One region of the Desulforamulus aquiferis genome, then DNA from elsewhere that is predicted to be linked to it. Evidence: a T-box and tRNA genes for the amino acid it is inferred to sense, from the RefSeq annotation. Region 1 holds a T-box; the other holds one or more tRNA genes.
The links. A T-box is a leader RNA that pairs with one kind of tRNA and senses whether it is charged. The one in region 1 lies ahead of thrS (threonine--tRNA ligase), so its partner is inferred to be a tRNA-Thr.
Positions count from the first base shown of each region.

Region 2: it has a tRNA-Thr gene. The T-box ahead of thrS (threonine--tRNA ligase) is inferred to sense a tRNA for this amino acid. The anticodon was not compared.

Region 1 covers NZ_JARPTC010000007.1:36,296-47,845, reverse strand. The annotation lists gene pdaB (polysaccharide deacetylase family sporulation protein PdaB) at 1-134, opposite strand, end outside; gene P6N53_RS05620 (D-alanyl-D-alanine carboxypeptidase family protein) at 285-1,463, shown strand; gene P6N53_RS05615 (tetratricopeptide repeat protein) at 1,656-2,693, shown strand; gene P6N53_RS05610 (PRC-barrel domain-containing protein) at 2,721-3,446, shown strand; gene P6N53_RS05605 (VanW family protein) at 3,439-4,806, shown strand; tRNA gene P6N53_RS05600 (tRNA-Val) at 4,939-5,013, shown strand; gene P6N53_RS05595 (copper amine oxidase N-terminal domain-containing protein) at 5,148-6,011, shown strand; gene P6N53_RS05590 (hypothetical protein) at 6,442-6,690, opposite strand; gene P6N53_RS05585 (hypothetical protein) at 6,867-7,979, shown strand; gene ytxC (putative sporulation protein YtxC) at 8,186-9,076, shown strand; gene P6N53_RS05575 (DUF445 domain-containing protein) at 9,171-9,776, shown strand; T-box leader at 9,814-10,030, shown strand; gene thrS (threonine--tRNA ligase) at 10,086-11,550, shown strand, end outside.
Region 2 covers NZ_JARPTC010000001.1:5,392-16,941, forward strand. The annotation lists gene P6N53_RS00030 (DMT family transporter) at 1-742, shown strand, start outside; gene P6N53_RS00035 (methylated-DNA--[protein]-cysteine S-methyltransferase) at 739-1,260, shown strand; gene P6N53_RS00040 (stalk domain-containing protein) at 1,394-2,251, shown strand; gene P6N53_RS00045 (hypothetical protein) at 2,317-2,475, opposite strand; gene P6N53_RS00050 (hypothetical protein) at 2,780-2,935, shown strand; tRNA gene P6N53_RS00055 (tRNA-Asp) at 3,201-3,277, opposite strand; tRNA gene P6N53_RS00060 (tRNA-Val) at 3,284-3,359, opposite strand; gene P6N53_RS00065 (hypothetical protein) at 3,432-3,809, opposite strand; tRNA gene P6N53_RS00070 (tRNA-Val) at 3,964-4,039, shown strand; tRNA gene P6N53_RS00075 (tRNA-Thr) at 4,047-4,122, shown strand; tRNA gene P6N53_RS00080 (tRNA-Thr) at 4,255-4,329, shown strand; gene P6N53_RS00085 (hypothetical protein) at 4,482-4,664, shown strand; gene P6N53_RS00090 (5' nucleotidase, NT5C type) at 4,720-5,274, shown strand; gene P6N53_RS00095 (S-layer homology domain-containing protein) at 5,432-7,864, shown strand; gene P6N53_RS00100 (ribbon-helix-helix domain-containing protein) at 7,955-8,215, opposite strand; gene P6N53_RS00105 (helix-turn-helix domain-containing protein) at 8,385-8,693, shown strand; gene P6N53_RS00110 (zinc-ribbon domain containing protein) at 8,809-9,108, opposite strand; gene P6N53_RS00115 (NAD(P)H-dependent flavin oxidoreductase) at 9,244-10,191, opposite strand; gene P6N53_RS00120 (XdhC family protein) at 10,453-11,550, shown strand, end outside.

The DNA.
Region 1 (11,550 bases):
TACTTCTTAGCGGTTGTGGCTAAGTTCTGCTGCTGATAAAACATTACTGAAAAAAGAGCTGCACATAATAGGATAAGGCTGGCCATTAATAGGCGCTTTTTTTGTTTGCGATAATCAAATACATATACTTTCAATTGGAACACCTCCTAATATTTCAATTTAAATATATTAGGGACTTTGGAATATATAACCAATATTTTTGATATCATCCAAAATAACTAATTGTTTCCTGTTATTTGATCTCCCTTGTAGAGAGAAAATAGTTTTCGAGGGAGGGAAAAGTTTTGAAAAAACTAATGCTATCTGTATTTTTGTTTTGTATTATGTTTTTTTGCTCAAGCCTAGATATGGCGGTAGCAGCTCCTCAAACGTCAGAGGGTCAGCCACCAAAGATTAAGGCATCAGCAGCTAGCCTTATTGATGTAGGATCAGGTCAAATTTATTTTCAAAAGGAAGGGGACAAAAGGAGAGAGCCAGCCAGCCTAACAAAGATAATGACTGCCATATTGGCAATTGAGAAGGGCGACCTAAAGGATGTAGTAACAGTTAGAAAAAGGGCGGCAGCGGTGTCCATGGGGCAGGATATTGGGCTAAAGAGTGGTGATAAGCTATATCTGGAAGACCTTTTAAAGGCGGCCCTTATGTATTCCGCCAATGACTCTACCGTGGCCATCGGGGAGCATATTGCCGGAGAACATGATTTGTTTGTCAAGATGATGAATGACAAAGCAAAATCATTAGGAATGAAGAACACAAACTTTGCCAACACAAATGGTTTTCACCATCCAAATCATTACACCACAGCAAATGATTTGGCCATTCTGACAAGCTATGCCTTGCAGAATGAAACCTTCGCTAAAATAGTAAGCACCGAGGAAGCGGTTATTACCTGGCTGCCTGATGAAGAAAGTAAATCTGTTACAGAAAATGGGGAAGAAAAACCCCTTAAGCAGAGAACAATCCATAGTACCAATCGCCTGCTGAGGTCAGATTACCAGGGCATCAACGGAGTAAAAACCGGGACAACTCCCAGAGCCGGCAACTGTCTGGTTGCCTCCGCAGCCAGGGAGGGCAGACAATTGGCAGTTGTTATATTAAACAGTAACAATAGGTGGAATGATGCCACTAGGCTGCTGGACTACGGCTTTAAAGAGGTCAGGCCCGTTGTCCTGGCTGAAAAGGATGAGTTGGTAACCGAATTAGAGGTAAGAGAGGGATTAGAGAAGAGGGTAAGCCTGGTGGCCTTAGAAAGATTGGAAGTATATGTACCCAGGATAGAAGTTGAGAAGATACAAAGAAAGGTTGTTCTTACCCCTGCACCGGAGGCGCCGGTTAAACGAGGGGACAAGCTTGGAAAGATGAAATTCTATTTAGATGATAAGGAATTAGGAGCTGTGGATTTAGTGGCCAATCAAGATGTAGATAGATTATCCTGGTTTAAAAGGCTATTTGATAAATCCTAAAACAGATAACCACTCCAATGCTTGAACATGGAGTGGTTATTTTAATTTAAAAGTCTTGCTCCACCAGTTAGGTAAATGCTCTTAAGAAATGCAAGTTTTCTCCGAAGATAATATTACGAAATATATCGAAAATATGAATATATTGTTAGTTTGTGGGCTATTTCTAAAAATATTTTTTACCGGAGGATTTTAATGTGGGTTTACTGGTTTACCTTAATATTAGTAGCAATTGTTCTTTTTTTTGCAATTAAGATTATTGTACCTACCAAAATTGCAGTAATTACGTCCACTTTTACGTTTACCCTAGGTTTTTTATTTCCCCTTTTCCAGCCCAGACTTTTGATTTGGCAAATAGTTCTATTATTTTTATCGGCCCTTTTTTTATTCGGTTTTTGGATAACCAATGAATTATTAAAGGAAAAATTAAATACTGCTAACAAACCTGAAACAGACGGAGAAGTGCTAACTGTTGAAGCTATAGAAAACAATTCAAATACCACCGAACAGAGTAGCTTAATAGATAATCTCCAGGGGTATGTCACTGAGGAAGTGAAGCCAGAATCAATTACAGAGGATTTGACGAAGGAAGAGTTGATAGTAGAAGAACAAATAAATGAAGTAGCACTAACTAAAGAATCATTCGATGAAGAATTAGCTACGAGGGAATCAATAGTAGTAGATGAAACAATAGCTCTAGAACTAACTATTCAAGAAGAGGTAGCAACAGAAATAATAGATGCTGAACAAAAATTAGACGAAAGAACAGACGAAGAGATCAATCTAGATTCAACAGTAGAAGAATGTGAGCTCAGCAATGAAGAAATTTCTGAGACTGTTTCGGAAGACAAATCTCCAGTTAATGAATCTGCCCAAACATTACTGGCACAAGGTTTACTTTTTAGAAAGGGAAAAGATTTTCCTTCCGCTATACGCTGCTATAAAAAGTCCATAGCCTTAAAACCGACTTCCGAGCTGCTTTATCTAGTGATAAGCGAACTAAGTTCGGTATACCAACAGCTTGGCCTATACTCCATGGCCTCGGGTATAATAAATACCTTTATTGAGCAACCCGAACTAAAAAATCATAGTGGTTCGGATAATCTTCGACAAAAGATGAAATTTATTTCATGCCTTTCAGGTCTGCTTAATAAGTATCAACTGGGCCAAATCCCCTATGAAAGGGTTCCTAAAGAGATTCTTAGTGAGGCCTTTAAAGAATCTCTTAAATAATATTTATTATAAGAAGGAGACATTATAATGAAACAAAGAAGCCAAGTAATAGGTTTACCTGTTCTAAGTATTATTGAAGTAGCCTTTTTGGGAAAGGTGCAAAATTTATTAATTAATCCTGACAGTGGAACAGTAGAGTACTTAGTGATTGAGCCTGAACAATGGTATCTTGAGCGGCAGGCAATTTCCTTTAAAGATGTTGCAGCCATTGGAGAGGATGCTGTAACAACGGAGGTCAAGGCCAATGTAGCAACAATAACCTCTGTATCAAAGGCAATGGATCTATTGCAAAAATCAGTAACTGTAGTGGGAACAAGGGTTATGACCAGGAAAGGAAGAATCAGCGGTTCTATTGATGAGATCATCATTGATGAGCAAACCGGCAAGATTGCTGCATGTAGTTGGGTAGCAGGGGATAAGAAGGGCTTAATACCTGTGGACCAGGTTATTACATTTGGCAAGGATATGTTAGTAATTGAAGATAATTTTGAATCCAACCTACTACAAGACATTAGCCAACTGGAGAGCAATTCTTCTGCCAAAGCAGTTAAATCTGAATCAGAGACAGATCCCCTGGAATATTTTGAGAAACAGCAAAAGCAATATCTAATCGGACGTATTGTAACTACTGATATATTAGCTGCTAACGGAGAAATGATTGCTAAAAAGGGTGACGTAGTTACCCGAGAACTGGTGGACAAGGCTGAGGCTGCAGATAAATTTGTGGAATTAACCCTTAGCACTAGTGAATAAAGTAAGACTAACAACATTTGTAACCTTTGCCCTGGGGATTCAATTATTTGTTAGCATCGGTCTGTCCACTGCTGTATTAAAATTATTTTATAGAGATTCAATCTTGCCTGGTATTTCGGTGGAGGGTGTTGATATAGGGGGGCTTAATTACCAGCAGGCATTAACTACATTAGAACAAGGGTTGCCCTGGCCTTCACTTAACAACTCTCTTGTCCTGGTAGGACAAGAGGGAAAAACCACCGAGATACAATTTTCAAGCATAGATTTTAGGGTTGATTATGAGGGAATAGCTAAAGAGGCCATAAACTATAGCCAGCGAGCTTCAACTTGGCAGGATATTAGGTTGCTGTTCGGTACAATGAATACTGGGCATAAACTGCCAGCCATAATTCATTTTGATAAAGAAGCCTTTAGTGACATCCTTAATGAATTAGCTAATCAATTTAATCAGAGACCAAGGGATGCACAGTATGCCATAACAGGCGATAAGGTTACTCTATTTCAAGATGTAAAAGGAAGCAAATTAGATGTTCATCAGACCATAAAGCAACTTGAGGATTTGTCCTTTGGACAGCATAAAGTGAATCTGCAATTTGAGGTTATTGATCCAACTATCACAGTTGAGCAGTACAAGGGTATAAATTCACGCCTGGCAATTTTTGTTACCCAATTCAGCCTGGCTGATGGTGAACGCACCCACAATGTTAAGCTAGCCAGTGATTTAATTAATAACTTACTGATAAAACCAGGTGAATTGTTTTCCATGAATAATGCCCTCGGGCCTAGGAGTCCAGAATCAGGTTATCGGCAGGCCATGGTTATTGCTGACAACAGGTTGGTACCCGATTATGGTGGAGGGGTGTGCCAGGTAGCTACCACCCTTTATAATGCAGTACTATTATCTGGCCTAAAGGTCACTGAAAGGGTACCCCATACAAGACCGGTCCCCTATGTTCCGGTAGGTAAGGATGCCACCATTGCCGGAGATATTATTGACTTTAAATTTATGAATAATTCTTCTTATCCAATTTTAATTGTTAGTCAAGTTCAACAGGATAAATTACTTGTCAGTATTCTTGGCCATCGGGAGGGGGTTTCTGCGCGCCTAGTAAAAACAGAGACCCAGCGTTCTATAAATAAAGCACCCCGCCAATATATTCAAGATCCCTTGTTAGCCCCTGGACAAGTGGTTGTTCGCAATCCGGGAATTGACGGACATGAACAAAAAATCTTTGAAATAATAATGGAAAACGACATAGAAATTGAACGTCGACTAATTTCCAAAACCGTTGCTGAACCTGTACCTGAAGTAATTGCCCTGGGACCAAAGGTTAAAAACAAAGGGGTATTAAATAAATAATTAAGGAGCAGAGTGTTAAACCTGCTCTTTTTTGTGAATAAAATATGTTTACCCAGGATTGTTTTATGAACCTGGGTAATTATCTCAACACTTGACTTTTTTTAACACTTCCTGCATAATGATAATGCAAATGGGCGGGTAGTTCAGTGGGAGAACGTCTGCTTGACACGCAGAAGGTCGGAAGTTCAATTCTTCTCTCGCCCACCAGGTCGAAGTCTTCAGGGTTGATTAACCCCGGAGGCTTTTGTTTACTTTATGGCTTTTTCAACTTATTGGCAGTTGATTTACAGATTCTTTCATGTTTATATTTAGTTAGCTAAATAAAAAAGGAGGAGAAAAGTTTGAAAAGGATCTCACACAAGATACTACTATTGCTTTTATCATTAATGCTGATTTTTCCATCAGTAGGTTTAGCTGCAACAACCACCCTGCTGTTAGGGGTACAAGACCAGCCGTTAGAAGACATCCAGGTCTCCGAGCCATTTGCCGATACATTTAAGACCGGCACCTACATAACTGCAACCCTGCCCAGCGGTATTGTTTTTTCTGAAACCCCAACTTTAGAAGTTATCAAGGGAGATATACAGATTGGGGCAGTATCTACGGGACTTGATGCCAATCAAAAAGGCTATTTAAGGGTTGAAATTAAAAGTTCCAGCTCAAAGGCCAGCACCATTAAGCTAAGTGATATTAAGGTTACAGTTAATAGGGTTGTGCCAACTGGCCCTGTAAATATTGAGCTTGCTGGGACAGCAATCAACCAGACAGATGCCCTATTTCCTGGTTCGGAAGGTATTAAGTGGCATATTGCCGATGTTGTAGATGGGACAAACAAAATTAACACAGTTTTCACAGTAAACTCTAACGTTTTCATTAAGAATGGGGTAAATGTGCAGATGGATGTTGCACCATATATAAGTGATGGAAGGGTTTTTGTACCTGTTAGGTATCTAGCAAACTCCTTAGGTGTCACAAATGATGAACTGGACTTTAATAACAACCAGGTAATAATAAATAAGGGACATATTAATATTGAGCTAGAAATCGATAATAAAGTAATAAAAGTTAACGGACAAGAGAGCATGATGGATGTTTCACCAGTAATCCTTGATGGGCGTACAATGCTGCCTGCCAGATATATTACAGAAGCCCTGGGTGGAACTATAGATTATGCGGACGAAAATGTTGTAATTAACTTAAACTAAATTTTTTAAGCATAGGAAGGGCCGTTAACCACTGGTTAACGGCCCTTCCTATGATGAGATTGTACCGCCGGTACAAATTAGCGGCAGCCTCAGCCGCCTTTGCCGATCATTCTAAGAATAATTATAATCAAAATGGCTACCGCCAGAAAGGCCCCAATACTTCCAAAATCCATTTGAAAATACCCCCTCCTTTTAAAATCAAGATTCGCTAAGGCTATTTGAAATCCTTTATAAACCAGCAATATTAACAAATAAAATTTATGTTATAATAAGTACTGAAATTATTTTTAGGAGGGACTACCGGGTGGATGTCAAGCTTTTAATTGGGTTGGGATTTTTAGGTATTGCCGCCTTAATCTATATTACTCAAGTATTATAAAAACTTTTGATGTAAAGGTCGTGCCGGTTCGAACCGGGCACGTCTTTTTATTTATTTTTCTTTAATTTGTAAGCCAACGATATTTTTAATGTCAGTAACCACCGGGGTTATTTGTTCGGCCAGTGTTTCTAACTTTACAAGCAACTCATGGAGCATTTCAACCTTTGCCTCTGCCTTCTGAATATAGCCTTTAGCATCCCACCTAAGAAAAATATTACCCCTTAGCATTAGTATTTCTCGCCTTAAATTTTTGATTTCAACCTCACATAATTCCCTAAGCTCTTGAATTTCCTTAAACACAATAAGCACCTACCCTTTTTTACCATTTTATGAATATCTGAACAATTTGTGTTGAAAATGTAAAAAAATGAGGCAATTTTGCTAGTCTGAAAATTACAAAAATAAATATCTTTGGGGAGTTTTATTAATATACTGTCTTAAGGTGGACTCAGGCCAAAAGAAAGGGGTGGACTTTTTTGGCTAGAAAAAGAAGAAGAAATGCAAAGGTAAGCAAGGCCAATTCATCCTCCGGTAATAGCCGTACAGCTTTAGTTCTGTATGCTGCTTCAACGGAAAAAGTGGCTGTGCCTGATTTTGACATAAGAGTAAGAAGGAAAAGTAGGGGTTTTGCCGATGCTTTTGTAGATCAGACTTGTATTCAAGAACGGGCTTCGATGGTAAAGGTTTTTAAGGGAACAGAAGTAAAAGAGGTGGTGAGATTTTTAAAGAAAAGGAAGAGGAGAAACTCAAACAGCCTTGCACCCTTTGTTCCCAAGGAATGCTTAGTGCAAACTACAACTCCAGTAATTAGGTTTAGCTTAGCTTTACCCTTTGAAAATGAGAGCGCAAATACTGTTCAAAAAAAGATCAAGAATAAAAAGAAGAAGACAGGATTTGGCTGTATTGCTTTTGCACCAAAGGATTGTAGTAGTGCAGAGGTTTCCCTTGGTTATAAAGGTCATAGAATCAAGGAGACTACCCCCTGTATTGGCTACTATCCAGCCTTTGGTACGATTAAGAAAAAGAAAAAAATAAATCACTCAAAGGAGTTTGTGCCACTGAGCTGTATTACTGAAAATATCTCACTCAGTTATATAAAATTAAAAGTAGGTGGAAAATCCCAGCAGTTTTGCAATCCCTATCCAGGTTGGCCAGGGTTTGCTCCGCAAATTACCACCCATAAAACAATAGTGCGAAAGAAACCTTCAGTAAGTAACCAGTGGTTCATCCCATTAAGTTGTATTACGGATCAAGTTTCTCTGCCCTTCCAGCAGCCCTTAAAAGATACTTCATCAAATGCTTTACCAAAATATACCTATGTGGATCGTCCGAATAGTCCCGATATTGTGGATAACCGACCTAAAAGGGGTAAAAAAACTAGGAGCAATGTGGTGCCTTTTGTTCCTAAGAGTTGTACCACAAATGAATACCCTCCGGTGGCAAAAAGTATAGAGGCACAGTCCTGGGAAGCCCTAGCCCTAGAATCTCCAAAGCCAGAGCCATTAAAGACGGCAGGAATAAACTGGGTATTGCTGGCAACTATTATAATCATCTTACTGGCATTGGTGGCGTATATAATACAAAAATAAATGTCATAAATTTCCTCATATGAAAATAACCTCAATTACTCCATTGTAAGGTTTGCTCTATAATTTTTACATGGGATAGTAACAACGCTTTCTGTTCATACTGCAAGTAGAAAGCCATATTTTATAATTATCACTGCTATTTGCGCCAGTATACAAAAAAAATTGCTCTCATATACTATTACTATGGGAAGGGGTGATATGAGGAGATGAACCAGTGTCTTTCAATAGGTGCCACCCAGCATATTGAGCTTTTAAAGGCACGTCTTGGCAGGGAGAGGTTTGTTGATGATGATAACTTCAACGTTCGTCTTAAAGAAAATCCTGCCGGCAACATAACGTTCTTATCCTGCGACTTTATTGGGCCACATCGGGGAGAACAACAAACCGATGATATAATATTGTTCAGACACTTTGTTGCAGATATAATATCCGATGTTATTCTCAATCAATGGGAAAAAGCATTGGTTAAAGAAATCATTCGAGAAAATTACTATTACTTTAATGAGGATGAAAAGAAAACAATACTTCAATATTCCTTAAGATATACCAATGGTGAAGTTGTTATGCCCGGTCAAATGGATCGGCGAGATAGGAAGCATGCCATTATAAAAAAGTTGGTGGAGTACTTAGGACAAAATGACAGCATAGTTATAGATGGTTTTATCCGCTTCAGGTTAAAGGAATATATCAATGATATTAGGGAAGCCGTTGATCAGGCGGTGGATGAATTCCTAATGGAGCGTGAATATCAAGAATTCATCCAACTTCTCAAGTATTTTGTGGAAATCCAGGAGCCAAAGGTAGAAATGGTAAATGTATTAATCAATCGCAAGGGAGCTTACAAGCTATTTGATGAGGAGCACCAGCCAATTAGTAGCGAATTCCTTGAAGGTTATATTTTAGACATAATGGATAATGAAATAAATTATGAGGATCTCCTGATTAGTGCCCTAATCACAATTGCCCCCAATAAAATTGTATTTCATACCAACCTGCAGGACCAACCGGAGACCACCATGGAAACAATTAAAAGCGTTTTTGCGGGCAGAGTTTCTGAATGCAGCGGTTGTACATTATGCAAAAATCAACAACAATAGCCTATAAATACCGCCCTAGGGCGGTATTTATATTGCACCTGCGGGGACATTCTGGTATAGTAATGTCGTTAATTGACAAATGGGGGTTTAGAAGTTGGAATGGTGGGTTATTCTTTTAATTCCGGTAATTGGGGCATTTATTGGCTGGGTAACAAATCTAATCGCAGTAAAGGCTATATTTAAACCATACCAGCCTGTGAAAATACCAGGATTACCCTGGGTCATTCAGGGTGTGGTGCCCAAAAGAAGGGCTGAGTTGGCCAAGAGTATCGGTGAGGTTGTAGAGCGGGAGCTTTTAAAGGTAGAAGACCTTATGGGCCAAATGAAATCACCAGAAGTCTTGGATGGGATTATTAAATCGGCCAGCGAATCAATTCATAAAATGATAGTGGACAAGATTCCCGCTTGGGTGCCTACAACTGTCAGGGCAGTTATTCTTGAAATGATGGGAGATATGCTGCAAAAACAAATGCCCCAGGTGATTAACCAGATTATTGATCAAGCGGGCAGTAGCGTTATTCAAAAGGTAAGGCTTTCTGAAATCGTTGAGGAGCGCTTAAATGCCTATGAGGTGGCCCATTTAGAGAAAATAATTTTAACTGTGGCCTCAAGGGAACTGAAGCACATTGAGATCATTGGTGGAATTCTTGGTTTTATCATAGGCCTTATTCAAGTTGGCCTGGTTTATATGACAACTTGACAATTATTGTTTGTAAAACTATAATAGCCGTAACTAAATAATTGCAATGATAAGGAAAGTAAGTCAATTTGACCGACCAGAGAGGGAATGTCAGGGCTGTGAGCGTTTCCCGGAGAGAGTTGCCTGAAGACCACCTTGGAGCAGCTTTGCTGAAACTAAGTATGCAAGCCGGTTCGGCACCGTTAAAAGCCTTTAAGGTGGGGAAAGCTAATTTTCCAACCAGGGTGGAACCGCGGATATTTCCCGTCCCTGATTATATCAGGGGCGGGTTTTATATTTTTTATCCTTATTTAGAAGGGAGAATATAGCATGATTAAGATAACTCTAAAGGATGGATCGGTAAGGGAATACCCCGACGGTACCACCATAATCGAAGTTGCTAAATCCATCAGCCATGGACTGGCTAAAGAAGTATTGGCCGGTAAGGTTAATGGGAAAATTGTGGATGTAAAGTTCCCGCTCCAGGAAGATGCCGCCCTAGAACTCCTTACCTTTAATGATGAGGAGGGAAGAGCCGTCTATCGTCACAGCTCGGCCCACATTATGGCCCAGGCCGTGCAAAAGCTCTTTCCGGAAGCTAAACTTGCCATTGGTCCGGCTATCCAAGATGGATTTTATTATGATTTTGATGTGCCCCGTCCATTTACCCCAGCAGAGCTGGAACAAATAGAAGCTGAGATGCAAAGGATTATCAAGGCCGATTTACCCTTTGAAAGGGTGGAAGTCTCCCGGGCTGAAGCCTTGGAACAATTTAATAAAGAGGGCGAGCTTTATAAGGTTGAGCTGATCAACGACCTACCAGAGGACTCGGTAATATCCTGTTATCAGCAAGGTGAGTTTAATGATTTATGTGCGGGTCCCCATGTGCCTTCCACCGGACGTATTAAAAGCTTTAAATTAATGAGCATAGCCGGTGCCTACTGGCGGGGCAGTGAAAAGAATAAAATGCTGCAGCGTATTTATGGCACCTCCTTCCCTAAAAAGGCGCTGTTGGATGAACACCTTTTCCGAATTGAGGAGGCCAAGCGGCGGGATCATCGTAAACTGGGTCAGGAGTTAGACCTGTTCAGTATTCAGGATGAAGGTCCTGGCTTCCCCTTCTTCCATCCGAAGGGTATGATTCTACGCAATGAGTTGGAATATTTTTGGCGCCAGGAGCACAAAAAAAGGGGCTATCAGGAAATACGCACTCCCATTATCTTGAATCGTGGACTTTGGGAGCAGTCTGGACACTGGGATCATTATAAGGAGAATATGTACTTTACCAAGATTGATGAGGGTGATTTCGCCGTAAAGCCCATGAACTGCCCAGGTAGTATTCTGGTGTATAAAACCAGGATGCACAGCTATCGAGATCTACCCTTAAGGTGGGGTGAACTTGGTTTAGTGCACCGCCACGAGTTATCCGGAGCGCTACACGGACTAATGAGAGTACGCTGCTTCACCCAGGATGATGCCCATATTTTTATGCTGCCCAGTCAAATTAAGTCTGAGATTATCGGTGTTATCGACCTCTTTGAGTTTTTCTATCAAACCTTTGGCCTGAAGTATCATGTGGAGCTATCCACCAGACCGGAGAAATCCATGGGGTCCGATGAGATGTGGGAGATGGCCACAGAATCCTTGCGTGAGGCTCTGGAAGCTAAAGAGATGAACTACAAGGTTAATGAAGGGGACGGTGCCTTTTACGGACCTAAAATTGACTTCCACCTGACTGACAGCTTGGGGCGTACCTGGCAGTGCGGAACCATCCAACTAGATTTCCAAATGCCAG
Region 2 (11,550 bases), on a different contig from region 1:
AAAAATATCCAGGAGGGATTTTTGCCTGGCAGCTTTAGCGGGAGCCTTGCTGGCACTCCACTTTGCAGTGTGGATTACTTCACTTAATTATACTTCTATTGCCAGTTCAACGGTGCTTGTCACAATGCACCCTCTGTTTGTAATTATTGGAGGATATATATTTTACCGGGAAGGTGTTGGGAAAAGGGGTTTGCTAGGGGCTGCTCTGGCCCTGGGGGGCAGTATTATTATCGGTATAAATGATTTTACCGTAGGTGGGTCGGCCCTATGGGGAGACTTACTAGCATTATCAGGGGCGTTCTTTGTTGCTGGGTACGTTTTGATAGGCAGGGAGCTCCGGGCGGGTATGTCGCTCCTACCCTATACATTTTTGGTTTATGGTACGGCTACCGTTGTATTGCTGCTACTTAACTTGGTCTTTAGCTCGGCTTTTTACCCATATCCATCCATGACCTGGGTATGGTTTATCTGTCTGGCAATAGTTCCTACAATATTTGGTCACTCACTTTTTAACTGGGCCTTAAAATATGTAAAGGCAGCGGTTGTATCGGTTAGTATACTTGGGGAGCCAATAGGAGCAACAATTTTAGCTTTGGTTATATTTGGTGAAGTGCCCTCAATGATTCAAATTTTCGGAGGTAGTGTGATAATTGTAGGGCTATATGTTTTTATTACTTCCCAGAAGACACTGGAACCACAAGGCTTAAGCAATGAACAAAAGCAAGGGGGTGCATCAGTATGAGAATACAAGTGATAGAAACTTCAGAGGGTTATTGTGCCGCCCTGTGGCAATCGGAAAAATTGGCAGGGCTAACCTTGCCCCATGGGGAGAAAGGGGAGGCCATAGCTACTTTAGGCCGCTATGTTGGAGAGGAACTCCGCAGCCTGCCCATTGGTATGAATCTGGGTCTATATCAGCAGCAATTGGCCTCGGATATGGTAGATTATTTTAATGGGGTATCGGTGGCCTTTAACGTACAGTTATGTTGGGACAGGTTAACAGATTTTCAGAGAAGTGTTCTTGAAGTGGTTTCCCGAATACCCTATGGATCATTTTTGTCCTATGGAAATATTGCAAAGGAAATTGGCAAACCTAAAGGGGCCAGGGCAGTGGGCGGGGCGGTTGGTTCTAACCCTTGGTTGCTGGTAGTTCCCTGTCACAGGGTGTTAGCCTCAAACGGAGGCTTAGGTGGCTTTAGCAGCGGACTTTCTTGGAAGAGACGGTTGCTGAAAATCGAAAGCATAAAGTATAGTGGATAGTAACCCGGGATATCTTGGGTTATTTTTTTTATAGACATTTTAGCTATTAGACATAATATAACATTATAAATGGTAATAAATGTTAATTAACCTGCATAAAATTCAACAAGGATTATTATGTGGGGTGGTATTTATGGGAAAAAGACTTGTGGTTTCGTTAATGCTAGTATTATTACTAATCTTTGCTTCATCGCCTGTTTACGCCTCGGGGATTGATCTTGATGGTCAAATAGTGATGGAGGGTGAGGGTATTGTTAGTATTGAAGGTAAGCTAATTGTGCCAATCAGGCCCTTGCTTAGGGAGATGGGCTATCAGGTAACCTTTAATGAAGATCAGGGATTGATATCGGCAACAAGGGAGAAGTCTAAAATTGAAATATATCTATGGCAGCCTAAATTAGTACATAATGGTATTGAGATCAAACAAGATGCCGCACCTCAGTTAATAGGCGCTAATACTATGCTGGCTGCAACAGACTTGGCAAGGCTAGTAGGTTTAGAATTATCCATGGACATTAATAATGAGTGGGTATCCTTTTATACCCATCCGGAAATGACTAATGAAGGTGTAATAAGACATCTATTAGCGGCAGACAGGCAAATGATGAGGGCTGAGTACTATAATAATCAAGAATTTATTAAACAGTGCAGGGTAAAAGCATCCCCTAAGCTAATTGATAAAGAAGACCTGGAGGAACTCCTAAGGGATTATTGGAGCCAAAAATATATTGATAATACCTGGCAGGGCGGTTCTGAAAGGGGTAAATATGTAGGCTTCTTTAGTGAAGGAATGACACCGCTGCAATATTGCAAGGAGTTTATAGTAACTCAGCTAAGTGAATTAGATGCAGTTGTCCAGTGCAAATTACCTTTATGGGGAGAAGAGGGTTTGGATAACTTTGAATACAGAATCTATCATTTAAGAAAAGATGCCAGTGGTAAATTATTGGTGGAGGATATTTACTATGATAGCTGTCCACTGCGGGGATAGGAGTCGTGAGGGATTATTAAAACCCGAATATAGCTTAAGTGGGCCCCGAAGGGCCCACTTAGCCTTTAATACGGTTTTCTTGGTTGCTGTTGGCAAACCGAAAAAGCCCTGTTTACCTGTCTTCCAATGGGGGCTCCCATAATAACTGCGATACCAAAACCAAAGGCTAAGGCTGTGGGAAAAACCCACCAGGGGTGGCAAAGGCCCTTTGAGTCCATGATCATATTAATCCCTCCCAAGACTATTTTGTCTTGTAGGGGGCAATTTTAATCCTTCCAATGACTGCGTTTCGACCACTTTGATAATATAACTAAGCTAAGTATTATAATAATGATCAATACTAATTTACCCATTTGATCACCCGCATATAGTATTTTTTTTAGTTGTTCTGTAATAAATAGAAAACTCCTCTAAGCAACAGAAATATCAACAAGATATTTTTAGGTAAACAGGAAACAATTCACTGAAAAAATTAATTGAAACTTAATATAGAAATGGTATAATCAACTGCGGGAGAGGAGGATAGAAATGCGAAAAATAAAGAGAAACATTGAGAAGAAAACTATCCATCAGGTAAAAGAAGAAAAGTTTGCCGAAGCCAACAATGGTTTTAAAAAGATTTTAGCAGGCATTTGCGGGGGATTATTAATAATAACCCTGATTATTTTTGCCAATCAAGTATAATGGACAAACCCGGTTAATGCCCGGGTTTAATAAATTTAAGGATTATTATTATGGCAGGCGGCAATAGTATTTTGCTTGCCTTTTTTATTTCTGCAGAAAAAACCGCCCAGGAGGCAAGGGCGGATACATAGGAGGAGGTAGGTTATTTAAATCATCCTTAATATTTAATAATGTGCAACAATACAAGTTTTTAGAACAAGAAAAATTGACCAGAAAACTGACTATATGAAAAAGAACCAATACCATTGGTATTGGTTCTATAAAGTGGCGGAGCTGACGGGAGTCGAACCCGCGTTCTCCTGCGTGACAGGCAGGCATGTTAGGCCACTACACCACAGCTCCATAGTTTGGTGGGCGATGACGGGATCGAACCGCCGACATCCTGCTTGTAAGGCAGGCGCTCTCCCAGCTGAGCTAATCGCCCTTAGTGACTGACAAGACATATAATAACAAAATATCTTGTCTTAGTCAACATTAAAATTTTATTAAAATATAATTATTTATTTAGCTCTATGCGAAAAAAAATTTCTCCGCAGGCACAGCCGTAAGTTACTCTATCGTTTATATTTTCTTCTATGCTTAATATTCTTACAGGACTGTCGTATTTAAATATGTAGGTACCACAACCCGGACAAAAATTGCTTTCTGCTTTTTGCAGACCATAGATATATGCTAATTTTGATTTTTGATTTAGGCGTATAGAGAAATTGTCAAATAGAAATCTTTTAATTCCATATTTACTTAGAAATATTGTCATTAACTCCAGCATAGAGTCCCTTGACGCACCCGTTTGATTTTTTAGAAAGTATTTAATTGCTAAGAAAACAGCTATTCTATCCTGGTAAATAGGAAAATCAAATAGGATTTTGTTCACTCAAATCCCCCAAGTAATATCTTCTCTTGAGAGTATAAACAAAATGTTAGTTCCTCTAGACATCAAAAAGAATAGATAACAGATTCAGCTATAACCTGTGGCAAAATATTTCATTGACTTAGGATGTAATTTTTGTTAACATAACCTTTGCAACGGGCGATTAGCTCAGCTGGGAGAGCGCCTGCCTTACAAGCAGGATGTCGGCGGTTCGATCCCGTCATCGCCCACCATAATATTGCTGCTATAGCTCAGTAGGTAGAGCGTATCCTTGGTAAGGATAAGGTCACCGGTTCAATCCCGGTTAGCAGCTCCAATTTAAGTTCTGCTTACCAGCGGAACTTTTATTTTTTATAATGTTATTACACAACCTAGAAAATCAGCAGAACAGCAAATATTGCAGCCAAACTTTAGCTTGTGGTAAAATAGTCCTGCATGTATAGATTAAGCCGACGTAGCTCAGTGGTAGAGCAGCTGATTCGTAATCAGCAGGCCGTGGGTTCAAGTCCCATCGTCGGCTCCAAGAAATGGAGAGCTGCATAAATTGCAGTTCTTTTAATTTTGCATAATATACATTTATGATTGAATGATTAATTTAATAAAATAAAAGGGTACTGCAGGAGTTATTCCCCAATTGACGAATGTTTGATTAGGTTTCTTGCTGAGGTGAAGGGTATGAATAGAGAAGAATTAGATAGGGCCATAGAGGATACGAAGCTAGAAATATACCGATTAAAATATCAATTAGGGGAAACGGTGGCTATTAAAAAGGAACGTGAAATTCATAAGAGGCTTAGAGAACTTCAAATTTTACATTATTGGCAATTGGAAATATTGAAGAGACTAGACAAAGAATAGCTATAATATAATTACTTAGTGGACTACACTTGTGCATCGTGGGAGGTGGATGACTTTGAAAATTGGTATAGACCTGGACGGAACCATAGCTGATAATTTAAACCTTTTAGTGGACACCCTAAACACCCATAGTGGTAAAAAATTACTTGGGGATGAGATTTACCAATATAACCTGTGTAAGGTCTACTCTATCACAGAAGATGATTTTATCAATTTGATGGAGCAAAGGGAAGAAGAGATTATTAGCACCAGTCCGGTTATTCCCTATGCCAGAAGGAATATTAAACAGTTAGTTAATGATGGCTGGGAAGTTCATATAATAACTGCCAGGAACCCTCGTTATGCGGAAATCACTGAAAAATGGCTACACCAGCAGGGTATTCCCTACAGGGGACTCCATTTATTAAATTCCCATGATAAGCTTGATGTTTGTAAAGAACTCAAGGTTAGGCTAATGATTGAAGATAACATTCATAACGGTTACCAGTTGGCAACTGGAGGCATTGACGTTATATTATATGATGCCCCCCACAATCGCTTCTGGCCATGGAAAGGAACCAGGTGCAGAACTTGGAATCAAGTATATAATTCAATTTCTAATCAAAGGTAATCAGGACATCCTAGTTGGGATGCCCATTTTTTTTCCAAAATTTTTAACAGGAATAATAAAGTTTGTAACGAATTAACTAAATTAATCGTCAAAATAGGTAAGAATTTCTACTGGCTATCCAGATTTTATAGAATAAATGATTATGGAGGTAATGACATTGAGACTCAAGTTGCTTACTTTTTTGATAGCTTTACTGGTTCCTTTATCCTCTGCCTGGGGGGCCGGCTTTAAAGATACCGCGGGGCAGTGGTGGGAGCAGTCAATTGCCGAATGTAATGCTGCAAGCATCATGGTGGGGCGATCTGATGACTTGTTTGTTCCCAAGGAATCGGTTACAAGAATGGAAGCAATTATTTTACTAAACAGGGCCCTGGGCTTTAGAAACGAAGCAGATGGTTATGCCATGTCACCAGGTGGATATAACTTTCCCGCTGATTTTCCAGAATGGGGTAAAAGAAATGTAGCCTTTGCCGCAGACAAGGGATATATCTCTAAGTCGGGGATTCCAACTATGCAGCCCAAGCATCCGGCCAGCCGGGCTGAAATTGCCGTGCTTTTTGCCAATGCATTAAACCTTAGTGCAGATGGCTATCAGCTGAACTTTGCTGATAATGCAGCAATTGCCAGCAGTCTGCAGCCCTTTGTGGCTGCTGCCGTGAAGCATGGGGTAATGGTTGGGAAAACAGATAATAAGTTTGAGCCAAATGCTAACGTAACCAGGGGTGAAATGGCTGTAATTATTGCTAGACTATTTGAGAACGGCAAAATAAATCCTCAGGCCAGTAATTACTATGTGGCCAAGGTAAGCTCTGTAGATTCAACAAATAAAAAGATTACAGTCACAAAGGGAGGACAAACCTTAACCCTTTCCCTGGCCAGTGATGCCGAACTATTCAGGGGTGGGAGCAAGGGTACAATTGGTGCCTTTAAAGCTAATGACAATGTTAAGGTGGTTTTAGATTCGACAGGCAAAGTTACATATTTGGCTGATACCTCAGCTAGTACTTCGACAGTTGATCCCCCTGTAACTAGCATTCCTACTCAGAACACCCTTACAGGCACTATACAAGGTCTGCAAGTAAATAATCCTTTAACAATTACTTTTCAACCCGACAATGGTTCCATTACATCTTATCCTTTATTAAGTACGGTGATAATAAGTCAAAATGGTTATCTCAAGGACTTAACATCATTAACCAGTGGAACAAGGGCGGAGGTTAAGTTTTCGGGAGGGAGTATTTCAGAGATAAAGCTACTTTTGTCTGGTAAAGAGTCAAAAGGCTACATTATAAACTCCTTTTTAGATTACTTTACCGTTAGATATGATGATGGTACAAGTGAACAAATTGATAGGACATCAGTTAGCTCCGGGTATACTAATTTTGCCAGGGGTCAGAGGGTAGCCCTTGAAAAGGTCGGCGGCCTCGTAACAAATATTGTGCCATTAAGTGAAACACCTAAGGTCTTTGGCCACGTGGTGAGTGTGGGTTCCTCTGGGATTACCATCGAAGATGCTGACGGCTATGATCGGACCTATCCTTTTACCAGTAATTACAAAATCAAAGACAAAGATGGTTATACTATCAGCAGAAGTGATATAGAACAAGGTGATACTGTAGAAATAGAAATCACGGATCAACAACAGGCAAGCAATATTAAATTACTAGATAATAGTTCTTCTGTGTCTGACTTAGAAGGGGAGGTTACCTACATAAAGACCTCTGGCACCTACCGCATCACTATTAAAAAGTCAGACGGATCGGAAAAGACCTATGATGTTAATGATAATGTAGAGGTTTATAGATACAATAACAGTAGTAAACGTAGCTTTGATTATATTAATGAACACGATTATGTTAAGTTAACAACAAATTCCCGGGATTATGTAACAAAAATTGATGTTTTGGATACCGAAGTAGTCGAAGGTGAAATAACCCATATTGATACCTACGACCAAACCATAGAAATTAAAAATAGCAGTGACAGAAAGAGAACCTATGATGTAGTTAGCAATGTGACTGTTTGGGAGGATGGTAGAAGTCGAACCTTTAGAAGCCTCCGCAGCGGAGACAATGTTCGAGTTATTCTTAATAAGAATTATGAAGTAATTACAATAAATTTAGGTACTAGCTCATCTGTCTCCAACGGTTCTTATAGTGGAATCATAGCCGAGCTGGATATTAATGAAGATAAGATAAAGATCGAGAGAAATGGTAATACTACGCTCTATACCTTGGATGATGATGTAACGGTAGTAAATGATAACGGTAACTATCTGGATAAAATCATAATTGGCTCTGAGGCTGAGGTTAGAGTGGAAAGCAGTAAAGTTACTAGAATCAAGGTAACTAATTATGAAAGAATTAAGCTGACCGGCAATCTTGAAAAAATATCGGCGGGGCGGGCGTATATTTACCAAGACAATGGTACGAGAAATGGAGTAACACATATGTTCCTCATAGCAGAACGTGCCACCCTAAAGGATCGCAACGATAGGTCCATTGAATTTTCGGATTTGGGTTCGTATAAAGGAAAGGATATAGAATTTGAACTTAGATATGACGAGGTTGAATATTTAAAAATTAAGTAATTCTAGGGTGGATGTAATATCCACCCTATTTTTTATTTAAATACAAAAATGGCCGGAGTTATCCGACCATTACAGACGTGTTGTTTTAACCTATCTTTTGTATCCCCCCAGGTTTAAAAGGGTATTATAATAATCCAGGTCGGTACCGTTTAATTCCTCTGAATTATTGTTATTCAAGGAAGAGGACATGGGGGTATTGAAATTTACCATATCTTTCTTAATTAATAATCGAATATATTGGCTGCGGTTGGTTTCTTCGTAGGAACTCCGATTAATTTGGATAATTTTTTTGTCGAGATAATCGACCAGATCTTCAGGAATACTAATTGTGATGGTTTTGTGTCTTCGCATGATGTTGCCTCCTTTACTGTTTTTCCTTGGTATAGTATATAATATGTTAATTTAACATAAGTAAATAACCAAATTTGGTAAAATAATTCTTTTAAAAAATTACCACTCATACCAACGACAGTTAAGCAAATAATAACGATAAGTAATTTTAAAAAGGAGGCGGCAACTAGTGTATAGCCCAAAGGAATTAGGCCTCAGAGTAAAGAGAGCCCGGGAACATAGGGCCAAAAGAAGTGGACAGGAATTTACCCAGAAAATGCTGGCATTTAAAATAGGAGAAACTTCAAAATGGGTACAAAAAGTTGAGAAAGGATTAATGTACCCGGAGTGGGAACCACTTAACTTAATAGCCGATACCTGTGGTGTTTCAATTGATTTTATCACGGGGGAGAGTTTTGAAAGTGAAATTGACTATGAAGAGTCAGTTAGGGGCGGGGTTGAAGCTAGAAAAATTAGTACTGAAGATTTGTACGTTTAGCATGAAAAGGTCAAAAATGTTAGGAGAAAGGTGAGACATGGTAAGTCTCATCTTTTTCTTTCTCATAAAAATAAAACCGAATGCAATAGCATTCGGTATAACTACCTAGTTAAGTTTATCTGTTACGAATATTTTGAAAGCATTCGCGACAATAAACTGGTTTTGTACCGCTTGGTTGAAATGGTACCTGAGTGGTTACACCACAGTCGTCACACACAGCCTCATATAATTGCCGCTGGGCCGGACGGTAACCTTCATTGCCTTGGGTGCGTTGCTTGCGCGCCGCTCTACAGGAAGGGCAGCGTGAAGGATCATTTTGAAAACCCTTTTCAGCAAAAAATTCTTGTTCGCGGGCAGAGAATAAAAACTCTGCTCCACAATCCCGGCAAACTAGAGTTCTGTCAGAAAATACCAAACCTATCTCCCCCGAATAATGAAACTCCCTAAATTTCTTCTGTGCTAACAAATGTTAATTACCAATGCCACAGTCAGCATTATGAAAAATTAGAGGCAATTTCAGTATAACACCAGGATTAGGAAAAAATCAACCTTAGGCTTCGGCAACCTCTGTTATCAACCGGTCAAAAATCGTGCTAACGGGCAGGATATCCTTTATACGGTGAACGTTCTGTCCACAGAAAACCAGACCGTCTTCAATATTCCCATCTCGGCTGTTCATCAGAGCATCCATAATACAAAAAGACTGAGAACAATGTTTTAAACATACCTGACAGTTTTCCGGTTCAGGGGCATTACCGCTATGAATACGTGAAACTAGACTGTTCTTTAGAGCTCGGCCAGGGAGCCCAACTGGACTAAGTATAGTTACGACATCATCGGCTGTGGCATTCATATAATGCTTTTTAAAGGCATCTGATACTGTACATTCCACACTCATCACAAAACGGGTAGCTAATTGGACGCCGTCAGCACCAAGCCGGAGCATTTCTGCAATTCCCTTTCCATCAGTAATACCTCCGGCAGCAATGACAGGTATCTTTACAGCCTTCCTTATTTCGGGCAGGATATCTTTAATTGAAAGGTCGGTGCCAAGGTGACCTCCGGCCTCAGTTCCCTCGGCCACAACTGCAGAGGCACCAAGCTTTTCAGCCATTTTAGCAACCTTTGCTGAAGATACTATAGAAACTATTGGTGTATCGGATTCCTTGCCCCAGGAGAAAATATCCCGGGAGAACCCGGCCCCAGTAAAGATTATATCAATCTTTTCTTCTATTGCAGTACGCACAATTTTGGCAAACTCTCTGGCTGCGTACATAATATTTATTCCTATGATTCCGTTAGGTGAGATGGCTCTGGCTTGACGTATTTCGTCACGTAATTCCTCTGGCTCCATCCCGGTGGCACCGATGACTCCTATTCCACCTGCATTACCAACTGCACCCGCTAGGGGGGCGGTGGAAACTCTTACAGCCATGCCTCCTTGAATTATGGGATACTTGGGGATAAACCGTCCAATTTTCAGGGTAGGAAAATTCACTTATACTAACTCCTTCCGTTAATACCTAATACTACCTTTATTATTAAATCAAAAAACGACGATATTTGCAAATCAAACTTGTTCCAACATTTACATTGCCAAAGATTACATAAAATAAACATGAAATGTTTGGCGTTTATATTTAATGCTAAAAACAAATCATGTATATTTCTAAACTACTATTAACAATTTTTGATAATATAATTGAAGTTATTCCCGGGGTATTTTGTTAATTTATAAACAATTAAGAGTTGACCACAAATGGAGCAGAAGTTATTCTGTAACCGGGGGTTTTTGATTATTTCTAATCATTTTAATGCTTTCAGGAGGTTTTTAGCTAGAATTATGCAGCAAATAATTGAAAATAAAGAAAGTCTGGCAGTGGCTACCGTTATTGAAGCTGATCAAACCAATATACAATTTATTGGAAAGAGGCTGCTGATTACAGAGTCCCAGCTTGCAGGTGAATTGTTAGAGTCGCCACTGGCCTCTGCTATTCAACGGCACAAGCAAAGCATGCTAAACCAGAAGGGTGCCCAGGTGGTAGAAATTAAAACAAATACAGGTTTAGTAAATATACTATGTGAATGTTACCACCCTGTGGCCAAGCTTCTAGTATTGGGCGGGGGACATATTGCCCAACCCTTAGTGAATATTGCCTCACTTTTACAGTATGAAATTACTGTGGTGGATGACAGGCCGGCATTTGCCAATAAGCAGAGGTTTGCAGCTGCCCGGCTGGTGATCTGTGATAGCTTCCAATCGGCCCTGCGGCAGCATAAAATTGACAAGGGTACCAGTGTTGTTATTGTTACCAGGGGTCATAAGCATGATCTGGAATGCTTAGAAGCTGTCTTGCAATTTGAGCCAGCCTATATCGGTATGATAGGAAGTAAAAGGCGAGTTAAAATGGTAAAAGAGCATCTGATTGGTAAGGGATATTCCCCAGAAGTTGTGAACCAGGTGCACATGCCCATAGGTATTGCTATTGGTGCAGAAACCCCTGAAGAAATAGCCGTAAGTATTGCGGCACAACTGGTGGCAGCAAAAAATGGAGTAATAGGTGGGAAAATTGCACTAACCTCTAGCAGACAGCAATGGGAAATGCTAGAACAAATATTAAAGGCAAAAGAACAACTGCTACCAGTGGTATTAGCCACTATTGTTCGTACTAAGGGCTCAACACCAAGGAAGACAGGTGCAAAAATGCTGGTATTGCCCGATGGTACATGTATAGGTACCATTGGTGGTGGTTGTGGAGAAGCTGAGGTGCGTAGAGAAGCCCTGATGTTGTTTGATTCCCATGGTGCAAAACTACATAGGGTGATGATGGATGCTGCTACCGCCGCCGATGAAGGT